Actinomadura luzonensis: one gene and its partners. The protein of the gene in region 2 interacts with the protein of the main gene of each other region in a pairwise test. Links are inferred from orthologs where the notes say so. Each region holds a gene or a part of one and is shown on either strand. Other genes may lie near its edges.

Region 1 (10,193 bases), on a different replicon or contig from region 2:
CGCCGCCGCAACATGGTCGACCCGCTCCAGCTCAAGACCGGCGACCACGTCGTGCACGAGCAGCACGGCGTCGGCCGCTACGTCGAGATGGTGCAGCGCACGGTGCAGGGCGCCACCCGCGAGTACCTCGTCATCGAGTACGCCAAGGGCGACCGCCTCTACGTGCCCACCGACCAGCTCGACGAGGTCACCCGCTACGTCGGCGGCGAGGCGCCCACGCTCAACCGCATGGGCGGCGCCGACTGGGCCAAGGCCAAGTCCCGCGCCAAGAAGGCGGTCAAGGAGATCGCCGGCGAGCTGATCAGGCTCTACTCCGCCCGCATGGCCTCGCCCGGCCACGCCTTCGGCGCCGACACGCCGTGGCAGCGGGAGATGGAGGACGCCTTCCCCTACGCCGAGACCGGCGACCAGCTCGCGGCCATCGACGAGGTCAAGCGCGACATGGAGCGCGGCGTCCCGATGGACCGGCTGATCTGCGGCGACGTCGGCTACGGCAAGACCGAGATCGCGGTGCGGGCGGCGTTCAAGGCGGTGCAGGACGGCAAGCAGGTGGCGGTGCTCGTGCCGACCACGCTGCTGGTGCAGCAGCACATGTCCACCTTCGCCGAGCGGTTCTCCAGCTTCCCCGTCACGGTCAAGCCGATCTCCCGCTTCCAGACCGACGGCGAGGTCAAGGCCACCCTCGACGGCCTGCGCACCGGCGCGGTGGACGTCGTCATCGGCACCCACCGGCTGCTCAGCCCCGAGGTGCGCTTCAAGGACCTCGGCCTGATCATCATCGACGAGGAGCAGCGCTTCGGCGTCGAGCACAAGGAGGCCATGAAGCACCTGCGCACGCAGGTGGACGTGCTGGCCATGTCGGCCACGCCGATCCCGCGCACGCTGGAGATGGGTCTGACCGGCATCCGCGAGATGTCGACCATCCTCACCCCGCCGGAGGAGCGGCACCCGATCCTCACCTTCGTGGGGCCGTACGAGGAGAAGCAGATCGCGGCGGCGATCCGGCGCGAGCTGATGCGCGACGGCCAGGTCTTCTTCGTCCACAACCGGGTGGCCTCCATCAACCGGGTCGCGGCGCGGCTGCGCGAGCTGGTGCCGGAGGCGCGCATCGCGGTCGCCCACGGCCAGATGAACGAGCACCAGCTCGAGAAGATCATGGTGGGCTTCTGGGAGCGCGAGTACGACGTGCTCGTCTCCACCACGATCGTCGAGTCCGGCCTCGACGTGCCCAACGCCAACACCCTCATCGTGGACCGGGCCGACAACTACGGCCTGAGCCAGCTCCACCAGCTCCGCGGCCGGGTGGGCCGGGGCCGCGAGCGCGGCTACGCCTACTTCCTCTACCCGCCGGAGAAGCCGCTCACCGAGACCGCCCACGAGCGCCTGGCCACCATCTCCCAGCACACCGAGATGGGCGCCGGCATGTACGTCGCGATGAAGGACCTGGAGATCCGCGGCGCCGGCAACGTGCTCGGCGCCGAGCAGTCCGGCTTCATCGCGGGCGTCGGCTTCGACCTGTACGTGCGCCTCATGTCCGAGGCCGTGCAGGAGCAGAAGGCCAAGCTCGACGGCGGCGAGGAGCGCGAGGAGACGCCCGACGTCAAGGTCGAGCTGCCGATCAACGCCCACATCCCGCACGACTACGTCACCTCCGAGCGGCTGCGGCTGGAGGCGTACAAGCGGATGGCCGCGATCGCCGAGGAGAGCGACATCACCGAGGTGCGCGAGGAGCTGACCGACCGCTACGGCAAGCCGCCCGTCGAGGTGGACAACCTGCTGGAGGTCGCCAGGTTCCGCATCAAGGCCCGCAAGGCCGGCCTGACGGACGTCACGCTGCAGGGCCAGAACATCAAGTTCGGCCCGGCCAGGCTGCGCGAGTCGCAGCAGGTGCGCCTCGACCGGCTCTACAAGAAGGCCGTCTACAAGCACGCCGCGGAGACCCTGCTCGTGCCGATCCCGAAGACCAAGCCGCTCGGCGGGCAGCCGTTGCGCGACCTCGACCTGCTCAAATGGTGCGGAGACCTGGTCGAGGCGCTGTTCCTTGAGCCCGCACGGGTAAGCTAGCGGCGGTTTTTCGGTCGGAAAGGGACGCATGTGAAGTCGATACGAGTGGCGGTGGCCGCCGCCGCGGCGGGCCTGGCCCTGACCGCCTGCTCTTCCCCCTCCCACATCGGGGCCGCTGCCGTGGTCGGCGACCAGCGCATCACGGTCAGCGAGGTCAATGCGGACGCGGAGGCGTACAAGGCGGCGCTCAAGAGGAACAACCTCAGCGAGGCGGACCTCGGCGGGGTGCCGGTCAGCCACGTCGTGCTGCAGCGCCTGCTCAACGTGGCCATCACCGAGCAGTTGCTCGACCGCTACAAGGTGCAGGTCAGCGAGACGGAGATCGACGCCGCGATCAAGGACCCCGGCCAGTTCCAGTCGGCCGAGATCAACCTGCTGTCGCAGGGCGTGGTGCCGTCCGACGCCCGCGACTACGGGCGGGCGATGGTCGGGCTGAGCAAGCTGCAGCAGCAGTTCGGCGGGGAGAGCGGCAACCAGCGGCTGGCCCAGGAGTTCAACTCCGTCAAGCCGGTGATCAACCCGCGTTACGGCGCGCTCAACCCGCAGCGCACGCAGGAGAACCCGGGGCCGTTCATCGACCCGGGCCGCTTCGGCAAGCCGGCGGCCACCCCGCAGCAGACGGCGCAGGGCTAGCCGGTGCCGCTCGTCGTCGTCACCACCTCGCCCAGGGTCGCCCCCGGGCTGCTGAGCCACCAGGCCTGGCAGGCGCTGCGCTCCGGTCCCGTGCTGACCGGGGCGGCGGCGCACCCGCAGCTTCCCTACCTGGCCGAGGCCGGGATCGCGGCCGAGGTCGTCGAACCCGACCCGGCGGGGCTCGCCGCGCGGGCGGTCACCGAGACCGTGGTGTGGCTGGCCGGCGACGACGAGGAGGAGTTCATGCGGGCGGTCGGGCACGCCGCCGTGGCGATGGCCGACCCGCCGCTGATCGAGGTCGTGCCGGGCTCGTACGACCTGCCCGGCGCGCGGGTGCTCGACCTGGTCGCGGTCATGGACCGGCTGCGCGCCGAGTGCCCTTGGGACCGCAAGCAGACGCACGAGTCGCTGGTGCCGTACCTGCTCGAAGAGGCGTACGAGGTGCTGGAGACCATCGAGCAGGGCGACTACGCGGCGCTCCGCGAGGAGCTGGGCGACCTGCTGCTCCAGGTGGTCTTCCACGCCCGGGTGGCCGAGGGCTTCGACATGGACGACGTGGCGGCCGGCATCGTGGACAAGCTGGTGCGCAGGCACCCGCACGTGTTCGGCTCGGTGCGGGCCGAGAGCGCCGACGAGGTCAACGACAACTGGGAGGCCATCAAGGCGGCCGAGCGGGCCGCCAAGGGGCGCGAGTCGGCGCTCGACGGCGTCCCCATGGGGCAGCCGGCGTTGTCGCTGGCCGCCCAGCTCGTCCGCCGCGCCGAGCGGGCCGGCGCGCCCGAGGCGCTGGCGGCCGGGGTCGGGCAGGGCGTGGCGCGGGAGCTGTTCGACCTGGTGCGCAGGGCCGCGGAGGCGGGGCTCGACGCCGAGGCGGAGCTGCGGGCGGCGGCCCGGGCCTACCGCGACCGGGTGCGGGCGTGGGAGAGCCGCTGACGCCCACGGCGTCCGGCCCGACCGCGACCGATAGGCTCTGAAGGCATAATCGTCTTCCACGATTTAGGAGCGCATCCCGTGGCTACCATCGAGGTCGTTTACGCTCGCGAGATCCTCGACTCCCGGGGCAACCCCACGGTCGAGGTCGAGGTGGTGCTCGACGACGGCAGCACCGGCCGCGCGGCCGTGCCGAGCGGGGCGTCCACCGGCCAGTTCGAGGCGGTCGAGCTGCGTGACGGCGGCAAGCGGTACGGCGGCAAGGGCGTGGAGAAGGCCGTCCTCGCCGTCACCGACCAGATCTTCGAGGAGATCAGCGGGGTCGAGGCCGAGGACCAGCGCATCATCGACCAGATCATGATGGACATCGACCGCACGCCCAACAAGTCGAAGCTGGGCGCCAACGCCATCCTCGGCGTGTCGCTGGCCGTCGCCAAGGCCGCCGCCGACAGCGCCGAGCTGCCGCTCTTCCGCTACCTGGGCGGCCCCAACGCGCACGTGCTGCCGGTCCCGATGATGAACATCCTCAACGGCGGCGCCCACGCCGACACCAACGTGGACATCCAGGAGTTCATGATCGCGCCGATCGGGGCGGAGACGTTCCGCGAGGCCGTGCGCATGGGCGCCGAGGTCTACCACGCGCTGAAGAGCGTGCTGAAGGAGAAGGGCTACGCCACCGGCCTCGGCGACGAGGGCGGCTTCGCCCCCAACCTGCCCTCCAACCGCGACGCGCTCGACCTGATCCTCGTCGCGATCGAGCGGGCCGGCTACACCCCGGGCGAGGACGTCGCGCTCGCGCTCGACGTGGCCGCCACCGAGTTCCACAAGGACGGCGTCTACACGATCGACGGCAAGGGCCTGTCGGCGCAGGAGCTCATCGCCTTCTACGAGGACCTGGTCGCCAACTACCCGCTGGTCTCCATCGAGGACCCGCTCGACGAGGAGGACTGGGAGGGCTGGAAGGCCATCACCGCGGCCCTCGGCGACAAGGTGCAGATCGTCGGCGACGACCTGTTCGTCACCAACCCCGAGCGGCTGGAGCGCGGCATCGCCGAGGGCGCGGCCAACGCCCTGCTGGTCAAGGTCAACCAGATCGGCACGCTGTCGGAGACGCTCGACGCCGTCGACCTCGCCCACCGCAGCGGCTACCGCTGCATGATGAGCCACCGCTCCGGCGAGACCGAGGACACCACGATCGCCGACCTCGCGGTGGCGGTCAACTGCGGCCAGATCAAGACGGGCGCGCCCGCCCGCTCCGACCGCGTCGCCAAGTACAACCAGCTGCTGCGCATCGAGGAGCTCCTCGACGACGCCGCCCGCTACGCGGGTCGCGCGGCGTTTCCGCGTTTCCGGCGCTAGTTTCGGGTAACGGCCCGCGGTGACCCCGTTCAGACAGCGCGGGCCGTTTTCCCGAGGGGGTGTGTGCAGCAAGTGGCGAAGAGGCCGCAGCTCACCGGGCGGGCCGCCATCCTGGCCGTCGTGGTGTGCGCGATCGCGATGAGCCTGGCCTACCCTGTGCGCGAGTACATCAGCCTGCGCCGCAGCATCTCCGAGCTGCGCGCGGAGAAGGCCAGGGTCGAGGCGGAGAAACAGGCGCTGCTGGCCCGGGACCGGCAGGCCAACGATCCCAACTGGATCAAGAGGACGGCGAAGGAGCGGCTGCATTACTGCGGTCCCGGCGAGAGGTGCTTCGTCGTGATGGAGCCGGAGCAGAGCGTGCGGCGGGCGAGCGTGAAGGAGCCCGCGCAGGTGCCGCCGTGGTACCAGACGCTCTGGGAGTCGGTGGAGGCCGCCGACAAGGGCACCGGGCGCAGGGCCGTCACGGGCCCCGCCGAGCGGCCCGCCACGGGCCCCACCCCGGGCTCGACCACGGGCTCGACCACGGGCTCGACCACGGGCCCCACCGCCGGCCCCACCGGCAAGCCCAAGCCCACGGCCCGGCCGGCGGCGACACCGAAGGCGACACCGAAGGCGACGCCTCCCGCGACGCCGGCGGCGACGCCCACGACGACTAAGGAAAGTGTTGGACAGTAAAGACGTCGAGGTGGTGCGGCAGCAGCTCGGCCGCCCGCCCCGGGGCCTCCGCGCCGTGGCGCACCGCTGCCCGTGCGGCAATCCCGACGTGGTGGAGACCGCGCCGCGGCTGCCCGACGGCTCGCCCTTCCCGACCCTGTACTACCTGACCTGCCCGAAGGCGGCCTCGGCCATCGGCACGCTGGAGGGCTCCGGCCTGATGCGCGACCTGCAGGCCAGGCTCGGCGCCGACCCCGAGCTGGCCGCCGCCTACCAGGCCGCGCACGACGACTACGTGCGCAGGCGCGACGCGGCGGCCGAGGAGGAGGGCCTGGAGCCGCTCCCGCGTGACATGCAGAGCACCGGAGGCATGCCGAAGCGGGTCAAGTGCCTGCACGCGCTCGTCGCGCACGAGCTGGCGGTGCCCGGTGCCAACCCGATCGGCCGGGAGGCGCTGGATGCCCTCCCCGAGTGGTGGAGTGACGGACCATGCGTGTAGCCGCCGTCGACTGCGGCACCAATTCCGTGCGTCTGCTCATCGCGGACGTCGGCGACGAGCTCATCGACGACGTCGAGCGGCGGATGGAGATCGTCCGCCTGGGGCAGGGCGTCGACCGGACCGGCCGGCTCGCCCCCGACGCGCTGGAGCGCACGTTCAAGGCCATGCGGGCCTACCGGGAGCTGATCGACCGGCACGGCGCGAGCGCGACCCGCGTCGTGGCGACCAGCGCGACCAGGGACGCCGAGAACCGGGCCGACTTCGTGGCCGGGGTGCGCGAGATCTTCGGCGTCGAGCCGGAGGTCGTGTCGGGGTCGGAGGAGGCCGAGCTGTCGTTCTCCGGGGCGACCAAGGGCCTGGTCCGGCTGTCGCCGGAGACCGAGGTGCCGCAGGGGCCGCTGCCGCCGTACCTGGTGGTGGACATCGGCGGCGGGTCCACCGAGTTCGTCGTGGGCTCCGAGCACGCCGAGTCGGCGCTGTCGGTCGACATCGGCTGCGTGCGGCTGACCGAGCGCCACCTCAAGGACGCGGGCGACCCCCCGCCGGCGGAGGCGCTGGAGGCCGTGGTGGCCGACATCGAGGCCGCGCTGGACCGGGTGGAGTCGGAGGTGCCGGTGCGCCGCGCCCACACGCTGGTGGGCCTGGCCGGTTCGGTGACGACGGTCGCGGGCATCGCGCTCGACCTGCCGGCGTACGAGCCGGAGCGCATTCACCATTCCCGTATTTCCGCCGAGCAGGTGCACGAGGTGACGCGGCGGCTGCTGGCGATGACGCATGGTGAGCGCGCGGCGCTGCCGGTGATGCATCCGGGACGGGTGGACGTCATCGGGGCGGGTTCGCTGATTCTGGACCGGATCGTGCGCCGTTTCGCGTTCTCGCAGGTCGTGGTGAGTGAGCACGACATCCTGGACGGTATCGCCTGGTCGCTCGCCCGATAGATACGGCGGTATACGGACATTTACGATCTTTGCCTGTGTTGAGTGTGCAATCATAATTGTGCTTAGGTAAAGGGGCATTACGGGGGCTTTGCCATATTGCTGTGCACGGAAGGTGCCGGCGTGGCGACCGTTCCCGAGCGCGTCCTTTTCCCTCACACGGAATGGAGCACTCTCACCATGAAGTTCTCTGGGTTAGCCGCTCGCAGGGCGGCGGCCTTCGGGGCGTCCGCCGCGGTGCTGGCCGCCCTGACCGCGGGCCTGGCGGCCGGGCCCGCGCAGGCCTCCACGACCACCAAGTCCGGCGTCAAGGTCTCGGCCACCGCGCCCAAGGCCAAGCCGGGCTCGTACGAGGGCGACTGCCCCGTCAAGGTCAGCTTCTCGGCGAAGATCAAGGTGTCCGTCAAGGGCAAGACCGAGCTGGCCTACCGCTGGCTGCACGGCGACGGCTCCAGGAGCAAGGTCGCCGTGGTCAAGCTCAAGGGCCACGGCACCAAGACGGTCACCGTCAGGCAGTCGATCACCTTCAAGGAGGACGTCAAGGGCTGGGAGGCCGTTCAGGTCCTCGGTCCGAAGAAGTACACCTCCAAGAAGGGCTACTTCTCCGTCTCCTGTGACAAGCCGGCGGAAGAGCCGAACGTCGACATCCACCTGCCGCAGTCCCCGTCGGTGTCGGCCCGCGCCTGGGCCAGCCCCGACTCCTACGTCGGCGTCTGCACCCCGGGTGACAAGATCAGCTTCGGCGGCCTGATCAAGGCCGACCGGCCCACCTGGGTCAGGTACCGCTGGGTCCTCAACGGCGACACGGTCGACTACGGCAAGATCAAGGTCCGGCACGCGGCCCGGGTCGGCTTCGGCCTCTCGCCGCGCGAGAGCCAGCGCGGCTGGGCGCAGCTCCAGATCCTCGGCCGTGACGGCGCCTCCTCCAACCGGGCCTACTACAAGGTCTGGTGCAAGGAGCCGGCCCCCGCTCCCGTCACCAAGGTCTCGGTGTCCGGTCTGGTGACCGGCACCAACCACGACGGCTGCAAGGTCGGCGCGCACGCCACCGTCGCCACGACCGGCCCCGGCAGGGTCGCCTGGACGTGGGAGGTGAACGGCGTCTCGGTCCTGAAGGGCGAGTCGTACTTCCGCGGCTCCGGCGCCCGGACCGTGGACCTGCCCGACAGCGCGCTGACGGGTGAGGCGACCAAGGGCGGCACCGTCAGGCTGACGGTGAGCGGCCCGCACAACACGGACTCGATCTCGCAGACGTACGCCGCCTGCAAGGTCGTGACCACGCAGGCTCCGGCGACCCCGGCCCCGTCCGGGACGCCGACGGCCACGGCCGACACCAAGGCGTGACGCCTGGTCCGATCCGCTGAGCAACCGGGTGGCCGCCTCGTGCGCCACCCGGTTCCTCATGTGTGAGCATTCGTGTCATGAGTTCCGTACCGCCCGGCACCGGCTGGCCCGGTGACCCCGCCACCGCCGAGACCCCCGTCGCGCACGACCCCGCCGACGTGCGCCGCCTGGCCGACGGCAGCGCCACCCTGGCGGAGCTGACGGCCAGGCAGTCGGTCTGCCGGGCGTGCCCGCGGCTGGTGGAGTGGCGGGAGCAGGTCGCCACGGTCAAGCGGCGGGCGTTCGCCGGCGAGACGTACTGGGGCCGCCCCGTCCCCGGCTGGGGCGCGGAGGAGCCGCGGATCGTGCTGGTGGGGCTCGCGCCGGCCGCGCACGGCGGCAACAGGACCGGCCGCATCTTCACCGGCGACCGCAGCGGCGACTGGCTGTTCGCCTCGCTGCACCGCGCCGGGCTGGCGGCCCAGGAGACCAGCACGTACGCGGGCGACGGCCAGCGGCTCATCGGCACCCGCGTGGTGGCCTCGGTCCGCTGCGCGCCCCCGGCGAACAAGCCGACGCCGGAGGAGAAGGCGGCCTGCTTCCCGTGGATGGCCAGGGAGCTGGCGATGGTCGCGCCGCACGCCCGGGTGGTGGTGGCGCTCGGCGGCTACGCCTGGCAGGCCATGTGGCCGGCGCTGCGGGAGGCGGGCTACGAGCTGCCGCGCAGCCGCCCGCCGTTCGGGCACGGCGCCGAGGTCGAGGTCCGGCACGGGGGCGCGCCCGTCACGTTGCTCGGCTGCTACCACCCGAGCCAGCAGAACACCTTCACCGGCCGCGTCACCGCCCGGATGCTGGACGACATCTTCCTCAGGGCCAGGTCACTGGCTGTGTGACGCGTCCCACCATGCCCGGGTTGGATTCGGCGGGAGCCCCTGACGTAGGCTTGTGAATGCTTTCACAAGCACCACGAGGGATGGGGCCTCAGGATGAACAAGCACGTGCTCATCGTCGGCGGCGGATACGTCGGCCTCTACACGGCGCTCCGGCTGCAGCGCAAGCTCTCTCGCGAGCTGCGCGGCGGCGAGGTGAGCGTCACGATCATCGACCCCCAGTCCTACATGACGTACCAGCCGTTCCTGCCGGAGGCGGCGGCCGGCAACCTCTCGCCGCGGCACCTGGTGGCGCCGCTGCGGCGGGTCCTGCCGAAGGTGCGCATCCTGAACGGCACGGTCACCACGGTCAAGCACGGCGACCGCGTGGTGACCTTCCAGCCGCCCGAGGGCGAGCCGCGCCAGATCGGCTACGACGTGCTGGTGATGGCGGCCGGGTCCATCTCCCGCACGCTGCCCATCCCCGGGCTCACCGACATCGGCATCGGCTTCAAGACCGTGGGCGAGGCGATCGCGCTGCGCAACCGGGTGCTGCACCTGCTCGACGTGGCCGAGTCCACCGAGGATCCCGAGGTGCGGCGCAGGGCGCTGACGTTCGTCGTGGTCGGCGCGGGCTTCGCCGGCGTCGAGGCGCTGGCCGAGCTGGAGGACATGGCCAAGGACTCCGTGCGCTACTACCGCAACATCAAGGCGTCGGACATCCGCTGGGTGCTGGTGGAGGCCACCAGCCGGGTGCTGCCCGAGGTCGGCCCCGAGATGGGCAAGTGGACGCTGGAGCAGCTCCGCGAGCGCGGCATCGACGTCCGGCTGGAGACCCGGCTGGAGTCGTGCGAGGGCGGGCACGTGGTGCTCTCCGACGGCACCGAGTTCGACGCCGAGACCCTGGTGTGGACGGCGGGCGTCAAG
Region 2 (10,169 bases):
GCCAGCACGCCGCCCTCGTGGTAGCGCAGCGGGAAGACGTGCCCGGGGCGCACCAGCTCGTTGGGCTCGGTCGCGGAGTCGGCGAGCGTGCGGATGGTCCTCGCCCGGTCGGCGGCGGAGATGCCGGTGGTGACGCCGTCGCGGGCGTCCACGGTGATCGTGTACGCCGTGCGCATGCGCTCCTTGTTGTGGAACACCATGAGCGGCAGCCCCAGCCGGTCGAGCTCCTTGCCCTCCATGGCGACGCAGATCATGCCGCTGGTGTGCCTGATCATGAACGTGCACAGCTCGGGCGTGGCCTTGACGGCGGCGAAGATGAGGTCGCCCTCGTTCTCCCGGTTCTCGTCGTCGACGACCACGACGGGCTTGCCGTTGCGGATGTCCTCGATGGCGCGCTCGACCGGGTCGAGCTCGATCCTGTCCTGCTCCTGCCCGCTCATTGCGCCACCGCCACCGCGGGCGCCGCCGTGCGGGCCCGGTACTCCCGCAGCCACTTCACGTAGCCGATCACCACCAGGATGAAGAACACCCCGTACACCGAGCCGGACACGACCAGGCCGGAGCTGAACGCCAGCGGCACCCCGACCAGGTCGACGGCCACCCACACGATCCAGAAGTCCGTCAGCGCCCGGCCCTGCGCCCAGGTGGCCATGGCGCTGCCGACGAAGATGTAGGCGTCGGCGGCCACCAGGAACGCGCCCTTCGGCAGCGGCACCTGCGCCCCCCACGACAGCCCGGTCACCCAGAACAGCAGCCCCACCAGGACCGTCCCGACGAGCAGCACGCCGACCAGCAGCGAACGCTCCCACCACAGCGCGGGCCGGACGGCGAGCTGCCTGCCGTCCTGCGTGCCGCGCCGCCACGCCCACCAGCCGTAGATCGCCAGGCCCGCGAACATGGCCTGCTTCAGCGCGTTGCCGGTGATGTGCGCGTTGATCGAGGCGATGAACAGCAGCACCGAGCCGGTGAACTGCACCGGCCAGGTCCACATCGACTTGCGCATCGCGAGCAGCACCGTGGACAGGGCGGCGATGTTGCCGACCAGGTCCGTCCAGAGCACGTGTGTGCCGAATACCGTGAATCCGGCGTCCGCCCAGTTCACTGCCTGACCACCAGCCTTTCCACATATTTCGCGATCACGTCGACCTCGAGGTTGACCAGGTCGCCCACCTGGCGCTCGCCCAGGGTGGTGAGCTTCAGCGTGGTCGGGATGAGGCTCACGCCGAAGCCTTCGTCGTCAACCGTGGTGACCGTGAGGCTGATTCCGTCGATCGCGATCGAGCCCTTCTCGGCCACGTAGCGGCTCAGCGCCTCGGGGAGGGAGAAGCGCAGGTCGTCCCAGCTCTCGCCGGGTGCGCGGGACAGCAGCACGGCGGTGCCGTCCACGTGGCCCTGCACGATGTGGCCGCCGAGGCGCTGGTCGGCGCGCACGGCCCGTTCCAGGTTGACGGCCGACCCGGTGGTCAGCGCGCCGAGGGAGCTGCGCTCCAGCGACTCCCTGATGACGTCCACGGTGAAGACGCCGTCCGCGGCCTCGACGACCGTCAGGCAGACGCCGTTGACCGCGATCGAGTCGCCGTGGCGGGCGTCGGAGGTGACCAGCGGGCCGCGTACGGACAGCCTGGCGCCGCCGCCGTGGTGTTCGATGGCGACGACCTCGCCCTTTTCCTCGATGATTCCGGTGAACATCGATCACTGCTCCCTGCTCGGTTGTGCGACGGGCCGGGCAATCAGCCGGACATCTGGCCCGATGGGGGAAATTTCGTCAAAAGTCAGGCGGTGGATGGCGCTGATCGTGTCCGCCCCGGCCGGCCCGAGCGCAGCGCGGCCGGAGCCGAGCAGCGCGGGGGCCACGTACGCCACCACGCGGTCGATCAGGCCCGCGCGCAGGAACGAGCCGGCGAGCGTGGGGCCGCCCTCCAGGAAGACGCCGACGACCTCGCGCGCGGCCAGCTCCGTCAGCAGGGCGCCCAGGTCGAGGCCGGACCCGTGGCGGGGCAGGCGCAGGACGTCGGCCTTGAGGTGGCTGGCGGGGGCGTCGTCGGCGACGGCGACGAGGGTGGGGGCCTGGTCGTCGAGCACGCGGGCGCCGGGGGGCGTGCGGGCGTCGGTGTCGACCACGACCCGCAGCGGCGCACGCCTCGCCGCACGGTCGCGCGGCCCGGCGGAGCCGGTTCCGGCCGGACGGGCTTCGGCGGGACGGGCTTCGGCGGGACGGGCGGTGAGGCGGGGGTCGTCGGCGAGGACCGTTCCGATCCCGGCGACGATCGCGTCGGCGGCCGCGCGCAGCCGGTGCACGTCGGCCCGCGCCTCGGGGGAGGTGATCCACTGGCTGGTGCCGTCCTCGGCGGCCGAGCGGCCGTCGAGCGTGGCGGCGAACTTCCAGGTCACGTGCGCCCGGCCGAGCCGCGCGTACGTGAGCCACGCCTCGTTGACCCGCTCCGCCTCGGCCGCCAGCACGCCGGTGGTCACCGCGACCCCGGCGGCCCGCAGCCGCGCCGCGCCGCCCGCCGCCTTCGGGTTGGGGTCGGCGACGGCGACCACGACCCGGGCGATCCCGGCGTCGAGCAGCGCCCGGCTGCACGGGCCGGTCCGCCCGGTGTGGTCGCAGGGCTCCAGCGTCACGTACGCGGTGCCGCCCCTCGCCCGCTCCCCCGCCTGCGCCAGCGCCACGACCTCGGCGTGCGGCCCGCCCGCGTACGCGTGGAAGCCCTCGCCGGCGACCGCGCCCCCCGCGTCGAGCACGACGCAGCCGACGACCGGGTTGGGGCTGGTGGTGCCGAGACCGCGCGCGGCCAGCGCGACGGCGCGCGCCATGTGCCCAGCGTCGGACGCGGTGCTGTTGGACGCGGTGTTGGGCGCGGTGCTGGACGCTGTGTCGTCCGGCGTCGGCGCGCCGTTCGGCCCGGCGCCCCGTTCCGGGGCCTGCTCGGGTACCTCCACCCGGGTCTCCTACTCGCCAGTAGCTCCAAGCCACGGCGGGCCCCGGGGGACTTTACGGTGGTGCACGCAATGCACCACAGAAGGCGCCCGGCGGTACACCGGACACCTCGCGCGCTACCTCCCATCCGGACTTTAACCGTCGGTCCCGGAATTCCACCGGGTCAACCGGCCGATGGCATCGGCCGGGTCGCGGACTGTCACCGCCGGTTCGGAGTTTCACCGACCCCGGAGCACGCTAGCTCTCTTCTTCTCTCAGTGTGCCATGTCCGAAACGCCGAACGCGACCGCCCCCCGCCCCCGGATTCAGGCGGCCATCAGCCGGTGCGCCCGCCGCGCCGCCGGCGCGTAGCGGACCTGGGCCGGGACCAGGCCGAGCCCGGTGTGCAGGGTGCGCAGCGTCGCGGTCGCCCACAGGTCGCCGACGGGCGTGGCGGGCAGGCCGTACAGCCGCCTGGCCCAGCGCGGCAGCGTGGCGAAGGCCAGCAGCGTGAGCGCGGGCAGGGCGGGCTTGAGCGGGGTCAGCAGGAGCGGCAGCGGCGCGTTGAGCGACAGGCGCAGCGGGTGGGCGGCCTCCGGCACGAAGCGCAGCCCCGGCCGTTCGGCGTGGATGTAGTCGCGCAGCTCGGCGACCGAGCCGGGCACGTCGCCGGCGCTCAGCCCGACGACCTCGGCGGCGCGCCGCCACTCGGCGACGAACCTGTCGGCGTCGGCGTCGCTGAGCCGCACGCCCGCCCGCCGGGCCACCGACAGGTAGGAGTCGACCTCGCCGACGTGCACCCAGCGCAGCGCCTCGGGGTCGTCGAGGCGGAACGTGAGCCCGGTGTCCGGGTCGTGGCCGGTCAGCTTGGCGTGGATCTTGCGGACCCGGCGGCCGGCCCGTTCGACCTCCTCGGTGCTGCCGTACGTGCGGACGCGGACGAACTCCGTCGTGCGCTGGAAGCGCGACCACGCCTCGGCCGGGTCCATGAGCGCGGAGTTCTGCAGCACGCCGCGCATCGCGCGCGGGTGCAGGCCCTGCATGAGCAGGGCCCGGAAGCCGCCGACCAGGAGGATGGGCTCGCCCATCACGCGCCAGGTCACCGAGTCGGGGCCGAAGATGCCATGGTCGCTCATAAGTGATTAATTACCCAGCTTGGGGATGGTTCATGCCGGCCCGGGGGACGGGCTCAGCCCCGGGCGCGAGTGGCGGCGGCCCGCAGCTCGTCGACGGCCGCGACCGGGTCGGAGGCGCCGTAGACCGCGCTGCCCGCCACGAACACGTCGGCGCCCGCCTCGGCGCAGCGCCCGATCGTCCCGGCGTCCACGCCGCCGTCGACCTGCACCCAGATCCGGCCGCCGTGCCGGCTCACCAGCTCACGCGCCCGGCGGATCTTCGGCAGCACGAGGTCGAGGAACTTCTGCCCGCCGAAGCCCGGCTCGACGGTCATCAGCAGCAGCATGTCGATCTCGGGCAGCAGGTCCTCGTACGGCTCGACCGGCGTGGCCGGGTTGAGCGCGAGCCCGGCCCGCGCGCCCTGCGCGCGGATCTCGCGCAGCGTGCGGACGGGCGCCTTGGCGGCCTCGGCGTGGATGGTGACGCTGCCCGCGCCCGCCTCGGCGTACTGGGGGGCCCACCGGTCGGGGTCGGCGATCATGAGATGGCAGTCGAGCGGCGTGGAGGTCGCCTTGCGCAGCGCCTCGACCACGGGCAGCCCGAGGGTCAGGTTGGGCACGAAGTGGTAGTCCATGACGTCGACGTGCAGCCAGTCGGCGTTGGGCACGGCGGCGGCCTCGTCGGCGAGCCTGGCGAAGTCGGCGGCGAGGATGCTGGGCGAGATCTGTACGGCCATGATTCCGCCCAGTCTAGTGAACGCCGTCACGGTGAACGGCCCGCGCCCCGGCGAGCGCGCCGGACGCCGCCCCGCCGCGCCGGCGGGGAGGTCAGGACGGGCGTCTGCGGAGGAGGGCGAGGAACATGGCGTCGGTGCCGTGCCGGTGCGGCCAGAACTGGGCGTGCGGCCCGTCACCGAGGCCGTCCACCTCGGGCAGGTACTCCCGCGCGTCGAGCTGCTCGGCGTCAGCGCGCCGGGCGAGGACGTCGCCCACCACGACCCGGGTCTCGGCGAGGTGCGGCGAGCAGGTGACGTACGCGACGACGCCGCCGGGCCGGACCGCGTCCAGGGCGGCGCCGAGCAGCAGGCGCTGCAGCCTGCCCAGCTCGGCGATGCCCGCGGGGTCGCGCCGCCAGCGGGCCTCGGGCCGGCGTCGCAGCGCGCCGAGGCCGGTGCAGGGCGCGTCCAGCATGACGCGGTCGAAGACGCCGGGACGCCAGGCGGGCTCGGTGCCGTCGGCGGTGACGACGGCCGCCCGCCGGGTGGTCTGCCAGACCAGCCGCGCCCGGTGGTACTGGACGTCGGCCGCCAGCAGCAGCGCCCCGCCGGGGAACCCGGACGGCCCGCCGGAGACGTCGCCGTAGGCGGCGACGGCGTCCAGCAGGCCCGCCTTGCCGCCGGGGCCGGCGCACATGTCGAGCCAGCGCTCCACGGCCTCGTCGCCGCGGGAGGCGCGCGCCCTGGTCGCGCCGTCGCCGAGCGTCCCGTCCGGGGAGACGAGGCTCCCGGCCGGGTGGCCGGTGATCGGGACGCGGGTCAGGGCGAGGGCGACGAGCTGGCTCGCCTCGTCCTGGACGGCCGCGCGGGTCTCCGCCACGGCCTCGATCTGCCCGGGGTCGCCCTCCGGCAGGTAGGCGGCGTACGGGGAGTAGCGGCCCGGCGTGGCCCCGTACTCCGCCAGCTCCTCGAGGTCGCTGCGCCCCGGCCGGGCGACCAGGGTGACGAGGGGGCGGGCGTTGTCGGCGGCCAGCAGGTCGGGCAGCTCGGCGTCGCCGCCCAGCGCGTCGCGGAAGGCGGAGACGATCCAGCGCGGGTGGGCGTGGGCGACGGCGAGGTGGCCGACCGGGTCGGCGCCGGGGTCGGGCGCGACGATCGGCAGCCACTCCTCCACGGTCCTGGACGCGATCTTGCGCAGCACGGCGTTGGCGAACTTCGCCGGGCCGGGGCCGACGCGCAGGCGTACCAGGTCGACGGTGGTGCCGACGGCGGCGTGCGGCGGGACGCGCATGCGCAGGAGCTGGTGGGCGCCGAGGCGCAGCGCGTCGCGCACGGCGGGGTCGGGCGCGCGGTCGCTGCAGACCTCGATGATCGCGTCGTAGGTGCCGAGCCCGCGCAGCGTCCCGTACGCCAGCTCGGTGGCGAGGGCGGCGTCGCGGCCCTTGATGCCGCGTTCGCGCAGGAGGCGCGGGAGGAGCAGGTTGGCGTAGGAGTCGCGTTCGTCGACGGCGCGCAGGACGTCGAACGCGGCGAGCCTGGCCTCGTCGCGCGGGATCCGCGGCCCCCCGCGCCCCTGCCCGGGCCGCCCCTGCCCGGGCCGCCTCCGCCCCGAACCGCCGCCGGTGCCGGTGCCGGTGCTACTACCGGTGCCACGGCCGTCGCCCGCGCCGCGCGCAGTGCCACGGCCGTCGCCCGCGCCGCGCGCGGTGCCGCGCGGGCCGCCCGCGCCGTCCTGGTGCTCGCCCCTGGTGCTCATGCCGTCAGACTTCCCCCGCCGGGTCACTCGAAGATCTCTTTGCCCTCCGGGCGGACTCCCCGAGCCCACTCGACGGCGCTCATCAGCCGCTTGCCCTGCGGCTGCACCTCGCCCAGCTCGACCGCGTCCGTGGCGGTGCCGACGAGCACCCGCGTCTTGTCGGCGGCGACCTCGCCGGGGCCGAGGCGCTCCCCCGGCACGATGCGGACCGGGCCGAGCTTGACCCGCTGGCCCCGGAACTCGGCCCACGCCCCCGGATTGGGGGTGCAGGCCCGGACGAGGCGGTCGACGTGCATGGCGGGCCTGGCCCAGACGACCCGCGCGTCGGCGACGTTGATCTTGGGGGCGAGGGTGACGCCGTCGGCGGGCTGCGGCCGCGCCTCCAGCGTGCCGTCCTCGACGCCGTCGAGCGTGGCGGCCAGCAGCCCGGCCCCGGACACCGACAGCCGCTCCAGCAGCTCGCCGCTGGTGTCGCCGGGCCGGATCTCCTCGGTGACGACGCCGTAGACGGGCCCGGCGTCGAGCTCCTTGACGATCCGGAACGTCGTCGCGCCGGTGATCTCGTCGCCGTGCAGCACGGCGTGCTGGACGGGCGCCGCGCCGCGCCAGGCGGGCAGGATCGAGAAGTGCAGGTTGATCCAGCCGTGCCGGGGCACGTCGAGCGCGGACTGCGGCAGCAGCGCGCCGTAGGCGACCACGGGGCAGCAGTCGGGCTCCAGCGCGCGGAGCCGGTCGAGGAAGGCGGGATCGCCGGCCTTCTGCGGGCGCAGCACCTCGATGCCCGCCTCCTCGGCGAGCTCGGCCACCGGCGACGGGTGCACCTTGCGCCCCCGCCCGGACTGCGCGTCGGGGCGGGTGACGACGGCCACCACCTCGTGCCGGGGCGAGTCGATCAGGGTGCGCAGCGACGGCAGCGCAGTGCCGGGCGTGCCCGCGAAGACCAGACGCATGCTTGTCAGAGCGCCTTTCCGCCGGTCGCGTGCGGCGAGAACTTGACGACGGGCGCGGCGAGCCCGCTCCACTCGGCCTCGCGGACCGCCTTCATCGCGAGCTTGCGCTGCTTGGGGTCCATGCGGTCGATGAACAGGATGCCGTCGAGGTGGTCGGTCTCGTGCTGGAAGCAGCGCGCCATGAGGTCGGTGCCCTCCAGCGTGACCGGCTCGCCGTGCATGTCGAAGCCCTTGGCCACGGCGCGGACGGCGCGCGGCGTCGGGAACGACAGGCCGGGGAAGGACAGGCAGCCCTCCTCGCCCTCCTCGTCCAGCTCGGACGACAGGTCGAGGTCGGGGTTGATCAGGTGGCCGAGCTGGTCGTCCACGTAGTAAGTGAACACCCGCAGGCCGACGCCGATCTGCGGGGCCGCGAGGCCCGCGCCGGGCGCGTCCATCATCGTGTCGGTGAGGTCTTTGACCAGCTTGCGGAGCTCCTTGTCGAAGTCGACGACAGGGGCCGCCGGGGTGCGCAGCACCGGGTCTCCGAACAGCCGGATCGACTGGATCGCCAAAGGGTCAACTCCGTTTCGTCGGGCGAGGGATCAGCCCAGTTTAGTGTGCTCCAGCGAGCGCGCCTTCATCGCCGCCTTGCGGGCGGCCTTGGCCACGGACGGGTCGCCGTGCCGGCCGGCCAGCAGGTCGAGCACGGCGAGGGTGTCGGGGTGGCCGACGGCGGGCATCTCGCCGATGAGCCTGACGAGGTCCTCCGGCGGGTCGAGGCGCGCGGCGGCGGGCCCGGACAGGTGCGGCCCGGACAGGTGCAGCAGGGCCGCCAGCGAGTCGACCGCGAGCCAGGTGTGGTCGTCGGGGCTGAGCGGCGGGGCCGGCAGGTCGCGGATGTGCAGCCAGGACGCGGCGTAGCGGCGCACGAGGGGCTGCTCCAGCGCCTCGCGGACGGGCGCCTCGGCCTCGGGCCCCAGCTCCTCCAGGACGGCGCCGACCGCGCCGCGCTGCCCGGCGGTGCCGGTGGCGGCGATCGCGACGAGGTCGCGGGCGGCCGCCTCGGGCGGGCGGCGCTCCAGCCAGCCCGCCACGGCGCTCTGCGTGGCCGTGCCCTTGACCAGCGCCTCGACCAGCTCGGCCGCCGACAGGTCGGCGAAGACCTCGACCTCCTCGCTGGTCGGCGCGTCGTGCCCCTCGCGCAGCAGGTCGCGGCGGACGGCCCACACCCCGAGCGGGGTGAGCGCGGTGCGCCCGGCGGGCGTCTGCTCGACCAGCCCGCAGTACGTCAGCAGCGACAGCGCCTCCAGCAGCTCGGCCGGCAGCGCGGCGGCCAGCCTGCGCATCTCGGCCGGGCCGGGGGCGCAGGCGACCTCGTGGGACTGCAGGATGCCGCGGGCGAGGTTGGCGGTGGCGACGCCGGAGCGCACGGAGTAGATCGTGGCCAGCATCTCGGCGAGGTGGCCGTCGACCACCGCCGAGCCGGTCAGGCCGTCGTCGGCGCGGTCGAGGACGTCCATGACCACGCCGTCCCAGAACTCCAGCGTGGCCTCGACCGTGAGCTGCATCGACAGCGGCCCGCGGGAGGCCGTCCCGGCCACGATCTTCAGCAGGCCGGTGTTGACGGCGACGATCCAGACCAGCCGCAGCCGGGCGGCGCTCAGGCCGAGCCGGGCGGCGGCGGCCGCGGCGTCGGCCTCGCTCAGGTGCCCGTCGGCGCCGACCGCGCGCTCGCCCGTCCAGGTGGTGAGCCGGATCGCGTCGGCGACCAGCGGCACCGACGGCACCGCCCGGGCCAGCTCGGCGTCGGACGCCAGCAGGACCGGCGGGAAGGTCAGCGCTTCGTGCTCCTCAGCGGGAGCCGCCTCAGGCTGCCGTGGGGGCACGGCGGCCTGCTCATCGATCAGCTTGCGCAGCTCGGCGAGGTCGAAGACGTTGTTGGCCACTCACGAAACTTACTGCACAGCAGTCACAGGAGCGTACTCAACGGATGGCCCGGGAGCGGGCTTTGAAGGCCGCCTTGCGGGCGGCCTTGGCGACCGTGCCGTCGGGGATGGAACGTCCCAGCAGCTCCAGGACCTCGACGACGTCGGGGTGGTCGACCCGCCACATCTCCTCGATCATATGCGCCGGCGGGCCGGAGGCCGCCATGTTCTCGGCGAAGATCTCCGGGTCCTCCTCGGCGGCCGGCATGGCCAGGGCGAGCATGTCGACGCTGACCCACAGCAGCTCGTCCTGGGTGAGCTGAGGGGCGGGCAGGCCGCGCGCGGCCAGCCAGTGGATGACGTGGGGGCGCAGCTCGGCGTCGTCGAGGTGGCCGCGCACCTGGGGCTCGGCCTCGGCGCCGAGCCGGTCGACGATGGTGACGGCGATGCCGCGCGCCACGGCGGGCGCGCCGGAGGCGGCCGACAGCAGCTCGCCGGCGGCCTCGCCGGGCGTGCGGCCGCTCAGCCAGCGCTCGATGTCGCTCTCGGCCAGCTCGGCGGGCACGCCTTCGAGCAGACCCTGGATGAGCCCGAACGCGTCGGACTCGGCCAGGTCGGGCGCCTCGGGGGCGTCGAGGCCGAGCGACAGGTAGTGCTCGCGCAGGCCCCAGACGGCCAGCGGGGTGAGCTCGGCCTCGCCGTCCTCGACCTTGATCAGGCCGTACCAGGCCAGGCGGCCGAGCACGGCGTCGAGGTCGCTCCCGCCGTCGGCGCTCAGGTCGTCGAGGTAGTCGCCGATGACGCC
Region 3 (10,166 bases), 2.6 Mb from region 2 along the record:
ACCTCGGCTCCGGCGGCCCGGGCGAACAGCGCCGTGAGCAGGCCGATCGTGCCGGTGCCCAGGACCAGCAGCCGATCGCCCGCCTCCAGTCCCGCGGCGCGCACGGCCCGCAACGCGTTGCCGCCGGGTTCGACGAGCGCCCCGAGCGTGGCGTCCACGGCGTCCGGCAGGGGGTGCAGGGCGGTGGCGGGCACCGCGAGCCGTTCGGCCAGCGCGCCCGGGCGGCCCCGGCTGATGCCGAGCTCGGCGAGCTCGGCGCACACGTGGTGGCGGCCGGCCCGGCAGCGGCCGCAACGGCCGCAGCCGAGCATGGTGTCGCCGGTGACGCGCCGCCCGAGCCAGGAGGGGTCCACGCCCTCGCCGGCCGCGCTGACCCGCCCGCACCACTCGTGGCCGGGGCGCAGCGGGTACCAGGAGCGGCCGGTGCGCAGGTAGCTCATGCCGCCGGTGAACAGCTCGACGTCGGTGCCGCACACGCCGGCCCGCTCGACGTCCACGACTACCTCGCCCGGCGCGGCGGCGGGCGGCTCGACCTCGTGGACCTCGGCCTTTCCCGGGCCGGTCAGGACCAGGGCGCGCATCTAGCGGGGTCCGACGACGGGGATCTGGTGGGGGCGCGCGCCGGGCGCGCCGATGCGCATCACGTTCCGCAGATTAGATCACCATTCCATGAAACGGAAGTTTTTCCCACGGTGTATTCTCCGTCTGGGTTTCACGCACCGGAGCGAAATTCCAATTAACGGAAAGGGTGATGGCCATGCCGGGAAGCCGGAGCGCCCAGTGGTACGCCGGCGGCGACCGCAACGCCTACATCCACCGGGCGTGGATGCGGCGCGGGCTGCCGTCCGACGCCTTCGACGGCCGGCCGCACATCGCGATCGCCAACACCGCCTCCGACCTCACCCCCTGCAACATGCACCTCGACGAGGTCGCCGAGCACGTCAAGCACGGCGTGTGGGAGGCGGGCGGCGTCCCGCTGAACCTGCCGGTGGTGTCCCTCGGCGAGACGAACGTGCGCCCCACCGCGATGCTCTGGCGCAACATGGCGGCGATGGCCGTCGAGGAGATGCTGCGGGCCAACCCGATCGACGGCGTCGTGCTGCTCGGCGGCTGCGACAAGACCATCCCCGCGCTGCTCATGGCCGCCTCCTCGGTCGACCTGCCCGCGGTCGTCGTCCCCGGCGGGCCGATGCTCACCGGCACCTTCCGGGGCGCGCCGCTCGGCTGCGGCACCGACGTGTGGAAGCTCAGCGAGGAGGTCCGCGCCGGCACCCTCAGCCAGGCCGACTTCCTGCGCTCGGAGTCGTCCATGATCCGCAGCAAGGGCCACTGCAACACGATGGGCACCGCCTCCACCATGGGCCTGCTCGCCGAGGTGCTCGGCATGACCCTGCCCGGCCTGGCCGGCACCCCCGCCGCCGACAGCCGCCTGCTCGAAGGCGCTCACGAGACCGGCCGCCTCATCGTCGGCATGATCGCCGACGGCCGCCGCCCGTCCGACGTCATGACGCGCGGCTCGTTCCTGAACGCGATCGTCGCGCTGGCCGCGCTCGGCGGCTCCACCAACGCCGTCGTGCACCTGCTGGCCATCGCCGGGCGGCTCGGCGTCGAGCTGACCCAGGACGACTTCGACCGCACCGGCTCCGGCGTCCCCCTGCTCGTGGACCTGCAGCCCGCCGGCCGGCACCTGATGGAGGACCTGTACCGGGCCGGCGGCCTGCACGCGGTGCTGGCCGAGGTGCGCGACCTGCTCGACCCGGCGGCGATCACCGTCACCGGCCGCCCGCTCGTCGAGGCCCTGGACGGGGCGGCGGTCCACGACCGCGACGTGATCCGCTCCCGGCGGCAGCCGCTCCAGCAGGACGCCGGCATCGCCGTCCTGTACGGCAACCTCGCCCCCGACGGCGCCGTGATCAAGCCCGCCGCCGCCTCGCCGCACCTGCTCCGGCACCGCGGCCCCGCCGTCGTCTTCGACTCGATCGAGGACTTCCACGCCCGCATCGACGACCTCGACGTCACCCCGGACTCGGTGCTGGTGCTGCGCGGCTGCGGCCCCAAGGGCTACCCCGGCATGCCCGAGGTGTCCAACATGCCGCTGCCGCCCAAGCTGCTCGCCCAGGGCGTGCGCGACATGGTGCGCATCTGCGACGGCCGGATGAGCGGCACCGCGTACGGCACCGTCGTCCTGCACGTCGCGCCCGAGGCCGCCGCCGGCGGGCCGCTCGGCCTGGTCCGCACCGGCGACATGATCATTCTCGACGTTCCCGGGAGACGGCTCGACATCGACATCCCCGCCGAGGAACTGGCCGCCCGCGAGCCGTCCCCGGAGATGACCGCCGCGTTCGCCCGCCCGTCCCGTGGCTGGCAGCGCCTCTACGTCGAGACCGTCCGGCAGGCCGACACCGGCGCCGACCTCGACTTCCTCGTCGGCTCCAGCGGCGACGCCGTCCCCCGCGAATCCCACTGAAAGGACCGCCCATGTCCCGCACCGCCCTCATCACCGGCGGCGTCAGCGGCCTCGGCGCGGCCGCCGCCGTCCGCCTCGCGGCCGACGGCGTCAAGGTGGTCACCCTGGACGTGGCCGGCGGCGCCGACCTGGTCGTGGACGTCACCGACCCGGCCGCCGTCCAGGCCGCCGCCGACGAGGTGGGCCCGGTCGACATCCTGGTCAACTCCGCCGGCGTCATCGGGCCCAACGCACCCCTGTGGGAGCTGCCGCTGGACGGCTGGCGGCGCACGTTCGCGGTGAACGTGGACGGCACCTTCCACACCTGCCGCGCGTTCGTGCCCGGCATGCGCGAGCGCGGCTGGGGCCGCGTCGTCAACCTCGCCAGCATGGCCGGCAAGGACGGCAACCCGAACATGGCCCCTTACTCCGCCTCCAAGGCCGCCGTCATCGCGCTGACCAAGTCGCTCGGCAAGGAGCTGGCCACCAGCGGCGTCCTGGTCAACGCCGTCGCGCCCGCCGTCATCGAGACCCCGATGAACGCCGCCACCGCCCCCGAGGCGCTGGCCCACATCACGAGCCTCATCCCCATGCGCCGCGTCGGCAGGCCCGAGGAGGTCGCTGAGCTGATCGCCTGGCTGGCCTCGGACAAGGTCAGCTTCTCCACCGGCGCCGTCTACGACATCAGCGGCGGCCGCGCCACCTACTGACGGCCGGCCCGGGCCGGGCGGTCCACTCACGCCGGCAGCTCCAGGCGCCGCCGGCGGAACGCCGACGCGCTCGGGGCCGCCTCACGGGCGGGGCGGCGCGACCGAGGAGCGCTGGACCAGGCGGGCGCGGAGCGTGTGCCGCTCGCGCGCGGGCTCGGCCCCGCCGAGGACGTCGAGCAGCACCCGCGCCGCCCGCGCCCCCAGCTCGTGCACCGGCTGCGCGATCATGGTGAGCGGCGGGTCCATCACCGCCGCCCACGCGCTGTCGTCGAACCCGATCAGCGCCACGTCCTCCGGGTAGGACAGCCCCGCCTGGCGCAGCGCCCGCAGCGAGCCGGTCATGCCGTCGGTCTCGGTGCAGAACACTGCGGTGACCCGGTCGGGCAGCGCGAGCATCCGGCCGACCTCGGTGACGACCCGCTCCTCGGTCTTCGGCCCGACCATCACCAGCCGCGGGTCGAACGGGATGTGCGCGTCGTCCAGGGCGTCGAGGTAGCCGCGCAGCCGCTCGCCGTCGGTCCACAGGTTGCGGGCGGCCGCCGCCACCATCTCCCGCCGGGTGGCGGGCGCCTCGGCCACCGGCGGCCCCCAGACGAAGCCGATGCGCCGGTGCCCGGCGGCGATGAGCACCTCCACCGCCTCGCGGGCGGCATCGCGGTTGTCGATGACGACGGCGTCGAGGTCGAGCGCCGACACCGCGCGGTCGACCAGCACGACCGGGATGCCCCGGTCGATGGCCGCCATGAGGTGGGCGCTCTGCTCGCGGTCGAGCGCGGCCGAGGCGACGATGACGCCGTCCACGCGCTTGTCGATGAGCACGTTGACGGCCGCCACCTCCTCCTCCAGCTTCTCGTACGTGCTCAGCACGATCACGTCGAAGCCGCGCGCCCGCGCGGTGTCGGAGACGCCCCGCAGCAGCCCGGCGAAGAACGGGTTGCCGATGTCGGCCACGATGACGCCCAGGGTGTGGGAGACCCCGGTGGACATGCTGCGGGCCAGCGCGTTGGCGCGGTAGCCGAGCTTCTCGGCCGCCGCGAGCACCCGGGCCCGCAGCTCGGGGCTGACGTAGCCGTAGCCGCCGAGCGTGCGGGCCGCCGTGGCCCTGCCCACGCCCGCCTCCGCCGCCACCTCGGAGATCGTCGGCCCCGCCTGGCCGCGGTCAGTCGGCATGCATCCCGTCCCTCGTCGCTGACAAGCCCATCACATGCTAGTGACAGGGCTGCGCCGGCCGTGCCCGAAGGCGCCCTCGACGGAGCACTGCGCGCGCGCCGACTCCGCGCCGCCGCGCAGCGCGCGCTCGATCATGGCGGACCCGGCGCGGGCGCCCGCCCGCCAGCCGTCGCCCAGCAGCGACACCGCGAACCCGGCGAGGAAGGCGTCGCCGCAGCCCATGGTGTCCACGACGGCCGTGGCGAGCCGGGCGGGCGCCGCGACCGTGTCCCGGCCGTCGTGGGCGAGCGCGCCCGCCACGCCGCGGGTGCCGAGCGCGATCCCGGCGCCGCGCCGCACCGCCTCGGCGAGCAGGTCCGCCGTGGCGTCCTCGTCGAGGTGGGAGCAGGACAGCAGCACCAGGTCCGCGTACGGGCACACCCGGTCGAGGTAGGCCGGGCCGCGGTACTCCTCCTCGCTGGACAGGTCGAAGCTGACCAGCGGGCCGAGCCCGGCCAGCTTGGGCAGCTCCGGCTCGCTGCGCGAGTACACGCTGGAGTGCACCAGGTCGAAGCCGGCCGCGTAGGCGAGCAGGCCGTCGTCGAGCGCCAGCGGCTCGCGCACGGTGACGCCGCCGCCGTTCCAGCCCAGGAAGACCCGCTCGCCGTCGTCCACCCGCAGGCGGGAGACCCCGCTCTCGCCTGCGCGGACGACGCAGCGCTCCAGCGCCACGCCCTCGGCGGCGATCGCCTCGCGCAGGAAGCCGCCGAGGGCGTCGTCGCCGAAGACCCCGAGGTAGGCGGCCTCGGCGCCGAGCCTGCGGGCGTAGACGGCGACGTTGACGCTGTTGCCGCCGGGGTAGTCGACGCCCCGGTCGACGAACCGGTCGACGATGTTGTCGCCGAAGCCGAGCACTCTCATCGGCTCAGTAGTCCATCACCCGGTAGTAGCGGCGCAGGTCGAGGGAGTGGCCGCGGACGCGCTCCAGGTGCTTGCTGACCCGGCTCATGACGGTGTCGAGGACGAGCGGCGCGAGCAGGCCGCGGAACTCGGGGCTGATGCCGGTGAGCGGGTAGTCGCGGGTGTCGAAGACCGTGACGTCCTTGGAGACGCGCCTGGCGAAGGACTCGGCGCGGTCGGTGAGGGCGCGGGTCTCGTCCTCGCCCTGGAAGACGAGCACGCTGGTGTCCTCCTCCAGCAGTTCGAGCGAGCCGTGGAAGAACTCGGCGCTGTGCACCCGGGTGGTGCGCAGCCACTGCATCTCCTCGAGGATGCACATCGAGTAGAGATAGGTGAACCCCCACAGGTTGCCGCCGCCGATGAGGAAGTAGTAGTCGCTGTCCTTGTGCGCGTCGGCGAAGGCGGCGGCCACCGGCTCGGCCTGCCTGGCCACCTCGACCAGGATCTCCGGGATCCCGGCCAGCTCGCCGGCGAGCCTGTCGTAGCCGTCGAACTCGCCGCGGCGCGCCAGCAGCCGGCCCACGAACAGCAGGAGCTGGAAGTCGAACGGCCAGGTCTTGGGCTTCGAGATCAGCGCCGTGTCCGCCTTCTCGGCGACCGGGGAGTCGGGGTGGCCGGTGAAGGAGACCGTGTAGGCGCCCTTCGACCTGCAGAACTCCATCGCCCGCACGCAGTCCTCGGTGGTGCCGGAGACCGAGGTGAACAGCGCCACGGTGCGCTCGTTGAGCCGGGCGTCGCCCGAGGCGACCAGCTCGGCGGCGATCACGGCGCGCACGTCGAGGGCAGAGCTGCGCCGGGCGAGGTGCTCGTACGGCCACATCTGCGCGTACGTGCCGCCGGCCCCGACGAGGAGCAGGGTGTCGAACCCCTCGTCCACGAGCCGGTCGACCAGCTCCTCGATCCTGGGGCGCAGGGCCACCGCGCTGGCCACCTGGGAGAGAAATTCCGGCTCGTCGAATCCGAGCATCTTCGCATCCTTTCCGGGATTCCCGGCGTCCTCAGAACGGGACCTGATACCGGTATCACGTCGGGGTCACGTTGGCACAGCGCTCCGTCCCGCGTCAACATCCGCCCTTCTCGCACTGGGCTTGAGCTGCTCTTTCAAGGCAGCCGTCAGGTCACGCAAGGCTAACGAACGAAAGATCTTGGCTGATGGGTCTGGTACCGGTATCAGGGTGGCTGTATGGTCGGCCAACATCACGCACGGCTTGCCGGCAGAAGAAAGGAAGCCCATGCGCCCTCGCGCCCTGCCGACGTTCGCGGCACTCCTCGGGACACTCACCCTGGCCGCCTGCGGCGGTGGCGGAGCCGCCCAGGCCCCCAAAGCCGACGCGGCCGCCACGCCGGAGTTCTCCGGCACGCTGAGCATCCTCACCAAGTTCGCCGGCGACCCGACGGGCCCCTATTTCGAGAAGCTCACCGCCGCCTATGCCAAGCAGCACCCGCAGGTGAAGTTCGAGCTGATCCAGGAGACCGACCAGAGCGTCAAGGACAAGCTCAAGACGCTCACCGCCTCCGACGCGCTGCCCGACATCTACTTCACCTGGACCGGCAACTGGGCCGACAACTACATCCGCGGCGGCCGCGCGGCCGACCTCAGCGCGGTCATCGGCCCGGACACCGCGTGGGGCAAGACCTTCAGCCCCGGCTCGCTGGCCGCCTTCGCCCGCGACGGCAAGTACTACGGCATCCCGCTCTACGGCAACGGCAAGTTCATGGGCTACAGCAAGAGCGCCTTCGCCAAGGCGGGCGTCGAGGTGCCCAGGACGTTCGAGGAGCTCGTCGCCGCCTGCGGGCCGCTGCGCAAGGCCGGCTACGAGCCCGTCGCCTTCGGCAACAAGGACGGCTGGCCCGCCCTGCACTACCTCCAGCAGCTCTTCGCCTACAACGTGCCCGACGCCACGCTGCAGGCCGACTTCGACCCGGCCACCGCCAAGCTCGACGACCCCGGCTACGTCACCGCGCTCAACCAGTTCAAGACCCTGGTCGACCAGTGCACCGACACCCGCGAGGGCACCAACGGCGTGCTCTACAGCTCCGCCCAGGAGGCGTTCGCGGGCGGCAAGGCCGCCATGTACTACCAGGAGATCCTGGAGTTCGACAACGCCACGTCGGACAAGGTCAAGCCGGACGACTTCGGCATCTTCCAGCTTCCCGTCCCGCGGAACGCCCCGGGCGACGGCGCGGTGCTGGAGGGCTCGCCCGAGGGCTACCTGGTCAACGCCAGGTCGCCCAGGGTCGCGCTCGCGGTGGACTTCATGAAGTTCGTCACCTCCCAGGAGAACGCCAGGACGTTGTCGGCGCCGCCGTACGGGCAGCCCAGCACCGTCGTCGGCGCGGTCACGCCGGAGACCTCCAGCAAGGCCGTCTACGAGGGCGTCCAGCTCGTCAACAAGGCGCCCAAGCTGGCGATCTGGCTCGACACCGTCACCGTCCCCGAGGTGGCGGACGCCTGGCTGGCCGGCGGCGAGGCGCTCATCAGCGGCGGCACCACGGCCGAGAAGGTGCTCGAGAGCGTGCGCCAGGCCTCGGAATCGGCCAAGTAGGGAGCTCGCGTGCGCGCCACCCTGCGAAGGACGCTCGGGCTCGCCTGGGTCCTGCCCGCCCTCGTGCTGGTCGGGGTCTTCGTCTACCTGCCCCTCGTGCAGAACCTGCAGTTCAGCACGGCGAAGTGGGACATCTACAGCGGCGGCCAGGAGTTCGTCGGCCTCGGCAACTACACCAAGCTCGCCGAGGACCCGGTCTTCTGGTCGTCGCTGGGCAACAACGTGCTGTACGCGGCGGTCTCCATCGTCTTCCAGGTGTTCGGCGCGCTGCTGCTCGCCGCGCTCATCGAGAGCGTGCGGAGCGAGCGGTGGCAGCGCGCGCTGCGGGCGATCTACTTCATCCCCTCGGCGATCTCGCTGACCGTCGCGGGCCTGCTGTTCTACTTCCTGTACGAGCCCAACCTCGGCCCGCTCAACCACGCGCTGCGCGCGGCCGGGCTCGGCGAGCTCGCCCAGGCGTGGCTGGGCCAGGAGAGCACCGCCATGTCCGCGATCATCGCGATGAGCCAGTGGCAGGGCTTCGGCTACTCGACGCTGCTGTTCGCGGTCGCGATCCAGCGCATCCCGGGCGAGATCTACGGTGCCGCCGCCATCGACGGCGTCGGCCCGGTCGGCCGGTTCTTCCACGTGACGGTGCCGCTCGTGCGGGAGATGACCGGCCTCATGGCGATCGTCACGCTGTCGGGCGCGTTCCAGGTGTTCAACGAGGTCATGGTGATGACGGCCGGCGGGCCCAACAACTCGACCCAGGTGCTCGGCACCTGGCTGTACCGCAGCGGGTTCGTGCGCAACAACTTCGGCTACGCGGCGGCGATCGCGACCGTGCTGTTCGCGATCACTCTGGCGGTCGCGGTGGCGCAGCTCTGGGTCACCCGCAGGAGAAGGGTGGAATGGTGACGCGCCTGAGCTTCCTCGGGGTGATCGCCCGCGTCTTCATGTGGGCGTTCCTGCTGGCCCTGGCCGTGGTCGTGCTCTACCCGCTGCTGTGGATGACGCTCAACGGGTTCAAGACCAACGCCGAGCTGTTCGGCGACCCGTTCGCGCTGCCGCTCGACTGGAGCTTCGACAACTACGCCAAGGCGTGGAACCGCGGCGTCAGCGGCTACCTCGGCACCAGCGTGCTGGTCACGCTGACCTCGACCGTGGCGACCGTCTTCATCAGCGCGTGGGCCGCGTACGGGCTGACCCGCGTGGACATCCCGCTGAACCGGACGCTCACCGCGGCCGTACTCGGCGGGCTCATGCTCGCCCCTACCGTGGCGCTCGTGCCGCTGGTGCGGCTGTTCCAGTCGCTGGGCCTGTACAACACGTTCTGGGCGCTGCTCATCCTCTACACCGCCTTCCGCATCCCGTTCACCACGTTCCTCATCCGGGCGTACATGATCGACCTGCCCCGCGAGGTGGACGAGGCGGCCGAGATGGACGGCGCGGGCCGGTGGACCGCGTTCTGGCGGATCATCCTGCCGATGTGCAAGCCCATCCTCACCTCGACGGTGCTGCTGCACATCCTGTTCACCTGGAACGAGTACCTGTTCGCGATGATCTTCACCAGCGGCTCGGGGGTGCAGACCCTGCCGGTCGGGCTGACGAGCCTGATGAGCAAGCACGGCACCGACTACCCCGTCGTCTTCGCCGGGATGGTGATCGCCGCGCTGCCGGTGGTGCTGCTGTTCTTCCTCGGCCAGCGCTACATCGTCAAGGGCCTCGCCGACGGCATCGGCAAGTAAGGAGTCACGATGGACCGCTTCACCGGGTCGAACTTCGCCTACCAGCACCTGCCGTTCGACCGGTTCCTCGACGACATGGCCGGGCTCGGCCGCGAGCGGCTGGAGCTGTGGGGCATCGCGCCGCACCTGCACGTGCCCGAGGTGAGCGACGCCGAGGCGCGGGCCGTGCGCCGCCGCGCGGAGTCGCGCGGCCTGACCGTCGCCTGCCTGACGCCCGAGCAGGTGATGTACCCGGTCAACCTGGCCTCGCCCGACACCCGCCTGCGGGCGCGCAGCGTGGCGATGTTCCGGCGCGCCGCCGAGCTCTGCGCCGAGCTGGGGGCGGAGCTGCTGCTGCTCACGCCGGGGCGCGGCTTCGAGGACGAGCCGGTGGCGCACGCCTGGCGGCGCTCGGCCGACGCGCTCGGCGAGATCACCGCGTACGCGGCCACGCTCGGCGTCACCTGCGTGCTGGAGGCGTTGCAGCGGGTGGAGTCCAACCTGGTCAACGACGCGCGGACGCTGGCCCGCCTGATCGGCGAGATCGGCGCGCCGAACCTGGGCGCCGTCCTCGACACCGTCGCCATGGCGGTGGCGGGGGAGGGCGTGGACGACTACTTCGACGCGCTCGGCGGCCTCGTCCGCCACG

What was found.
Region 1: the proteins of rpe (region 2) and eno interact in binary tests that used the Escherichia coli proteins (3 or more experiments, as listed by UniProt). The link is inferred for Actinomadura luzonensis from one-to-one orthologs.
Region 3: the proteins of rpe (region 2) and MF672_RS32305 interact in binary tests that used the Escherichia coli proteins (3 or more experiments, as listed by UniProt). The link is inferred for Actinomadura luzonensis from one-to-one orthologs.

The regions. Positions count from the first base shown.
Region 1 is NZ_JAKRKC020000001.1:1,115,582-1,125,774, reverse strand. Bases 2,927-5,847 are described here. They hold eno (phosphopyruvate hydratase), read left to right. Parts: upstream 2,927-3,708; coding sequence 3,709-4,986; downstream 4,987-5,847. Other genes in these bases: MF672_RS05245 (DUF501 domain-containing protein), read left to right, coding at 5,651-5,847; MF672_RS05250 (FtsB family cell division protein), read left to right, coding at 5,059-5,661; MF672_RS05260 (nucleoside triphosphate pyrophosphohydrolase), read left to right, coding at 2,927-3,630. Also shown: mfd (transcription-repair coupling factor), read left to right, coding at 1-2,064; MF672_RS05265 (SurA N-terminal domain-containing protein), read left to right, coding at 2,095-2,697; more of MF672_RS05260, read left to right, coding at 2,701-2,926; more of MF672_RS05245, read left to right, coding at 5,848-6,139; MF672_RS05240 (Ppx/GppA phosphatase family protein), read left to right, coding at 6,130-7,077; MF672_RS05235 (hypothetical protein), read left to right, coding at 7,255-8,418; MF672_RS05230 (uracil-DNA glycosylase), read left to right, coding at 8,496-9,290; MF672_RS05225 (NAD(P)/FAD-dependent oxidoreductase), read left to right, coding at 9,384-10,193. UniProt on the Escherichia coli protein: Catalyzes the reversible conversion of 2-phosphoglycerate (2-PG) into phosphoenolpyruvate (PEP). It is essential for the degradation of carbohydrates via glycolysis.
Region 2 is NZ_JAKRKC020000002.1:3,026,677-3,036,845, reverse strand. The notes cover bases 2,942-5,838. They hold rpe (ribulose-phosphate 3-epimerase), read right to left. Parts: upstream 4,773-5,838; coding sequence 4,110-4,772; downstream 2,942-4,109. Other genes in these bases: MF672_RS44455 (RsmB/NOP family class I SAM-dependent RNA methyltransferase), read right to left, coding at 4,864-5,838; MF672_RS44465 (oxygenase MpaB family protein), read right to left, coding at 3,247-4,056; ribD (bifunctional diaminohydroxyphosphoribosylaminopyrimidine deaminase/5-amino-6-(5-phosphoribosylamino)uracil reductase RibD), read right to left, coding at 2,942-2,943. In the rest of the region: MF672_RS44485 (bifunctional 3,4-dihydroxy-2-butanone-4-phosphate synthase/GTP cyclohydrolase II), read right to left, coding at 1-440; MF672_RS44480 (nicotinamide mononucleotide transporter family protein), read right to left, coding at 437-1,102; MF672_RS44475 (riboflavin synthase), read right to left, coding at 1,099-1,689; more of ribD, read right to left, coding at 1,693-2,941; more of MF672_RS44455, read right to left, coding at 5,839-6,507; fmt (methionyl-tRNA formyltransferase), read right to left, coding at 6,531-7,457; def (peptide deformylase), read right to left, coding at 7,463-8,011; MF672_RS44440 (hypothetical protein), read right to left, coding at 8,042-9,385; MF672_RS44435 (hypothetical protein), read right to left, coding at 9,423-10,169. UniProt on the Escherichia coli protein: Catalyzes the reversible epimerization of D-ribulose 5-phosphate to D-xylulose 5-phosphate.
Region 3 is NZ_JAKRKC020000002.1:447,102-457,267, forward strand. Bases 3,292-6,185 are described here. They hold MF672_RS32305 (PfkB family carbohydrate kinase), read right to left. Parts: upstream 5,227-6,185; coding sequence 4,357-5,226; downstream 3,292-4,356. Other genes in these bases: MF672_RS32300 (LacI family DNA-binding transcriptional regulator), read right to left, coding at 3,292-4,326; MF672_RS32310 (SIS domain-containing protein), read right to left, coding at 5,231-6,185. Also shown: MF672_RS32285 (zinc-dependent alcohol dehydrogenase), read right to left, coding at 1-581; MF672_RS32290 (IlvD/Edd family dehydratase), read left to right, coding at 758-2,467; MF672_RS32295 (SDR family NAD(P)-dependent oxidoreductase), read left to right, coding at 2,479-3,156; more of MF672_RS32300, read right to left, coding at 3,238-3,291; more of MF672_RS32310, read right to left, coding at 6,186-6,232; MF672_RS32315 (ABC transporter substrate-binding protein), read left to right, coding at 6,498-7,811; MF672_RS32320 (carbohydrate ABC transporter permease), read left to right, coding at 7,821-8,708; MF672_RS32325 (carbohydrate ABC transporter permease), read left to right, coding at 8,702-9,538; MF672_RS32330 (sugar phosphate isomerase/epimerase family protein), read left to right, coding at 9,548-10,166. UniProt on the Escherichia coli protein: Catalyzes the ATP-dependent phosphorylation of fructoselysine to fructoselysine 6-phosphate. Functions in a fructoselysine degradation pathway that allows E.coli to grow on fructoselysine or psicoselysine.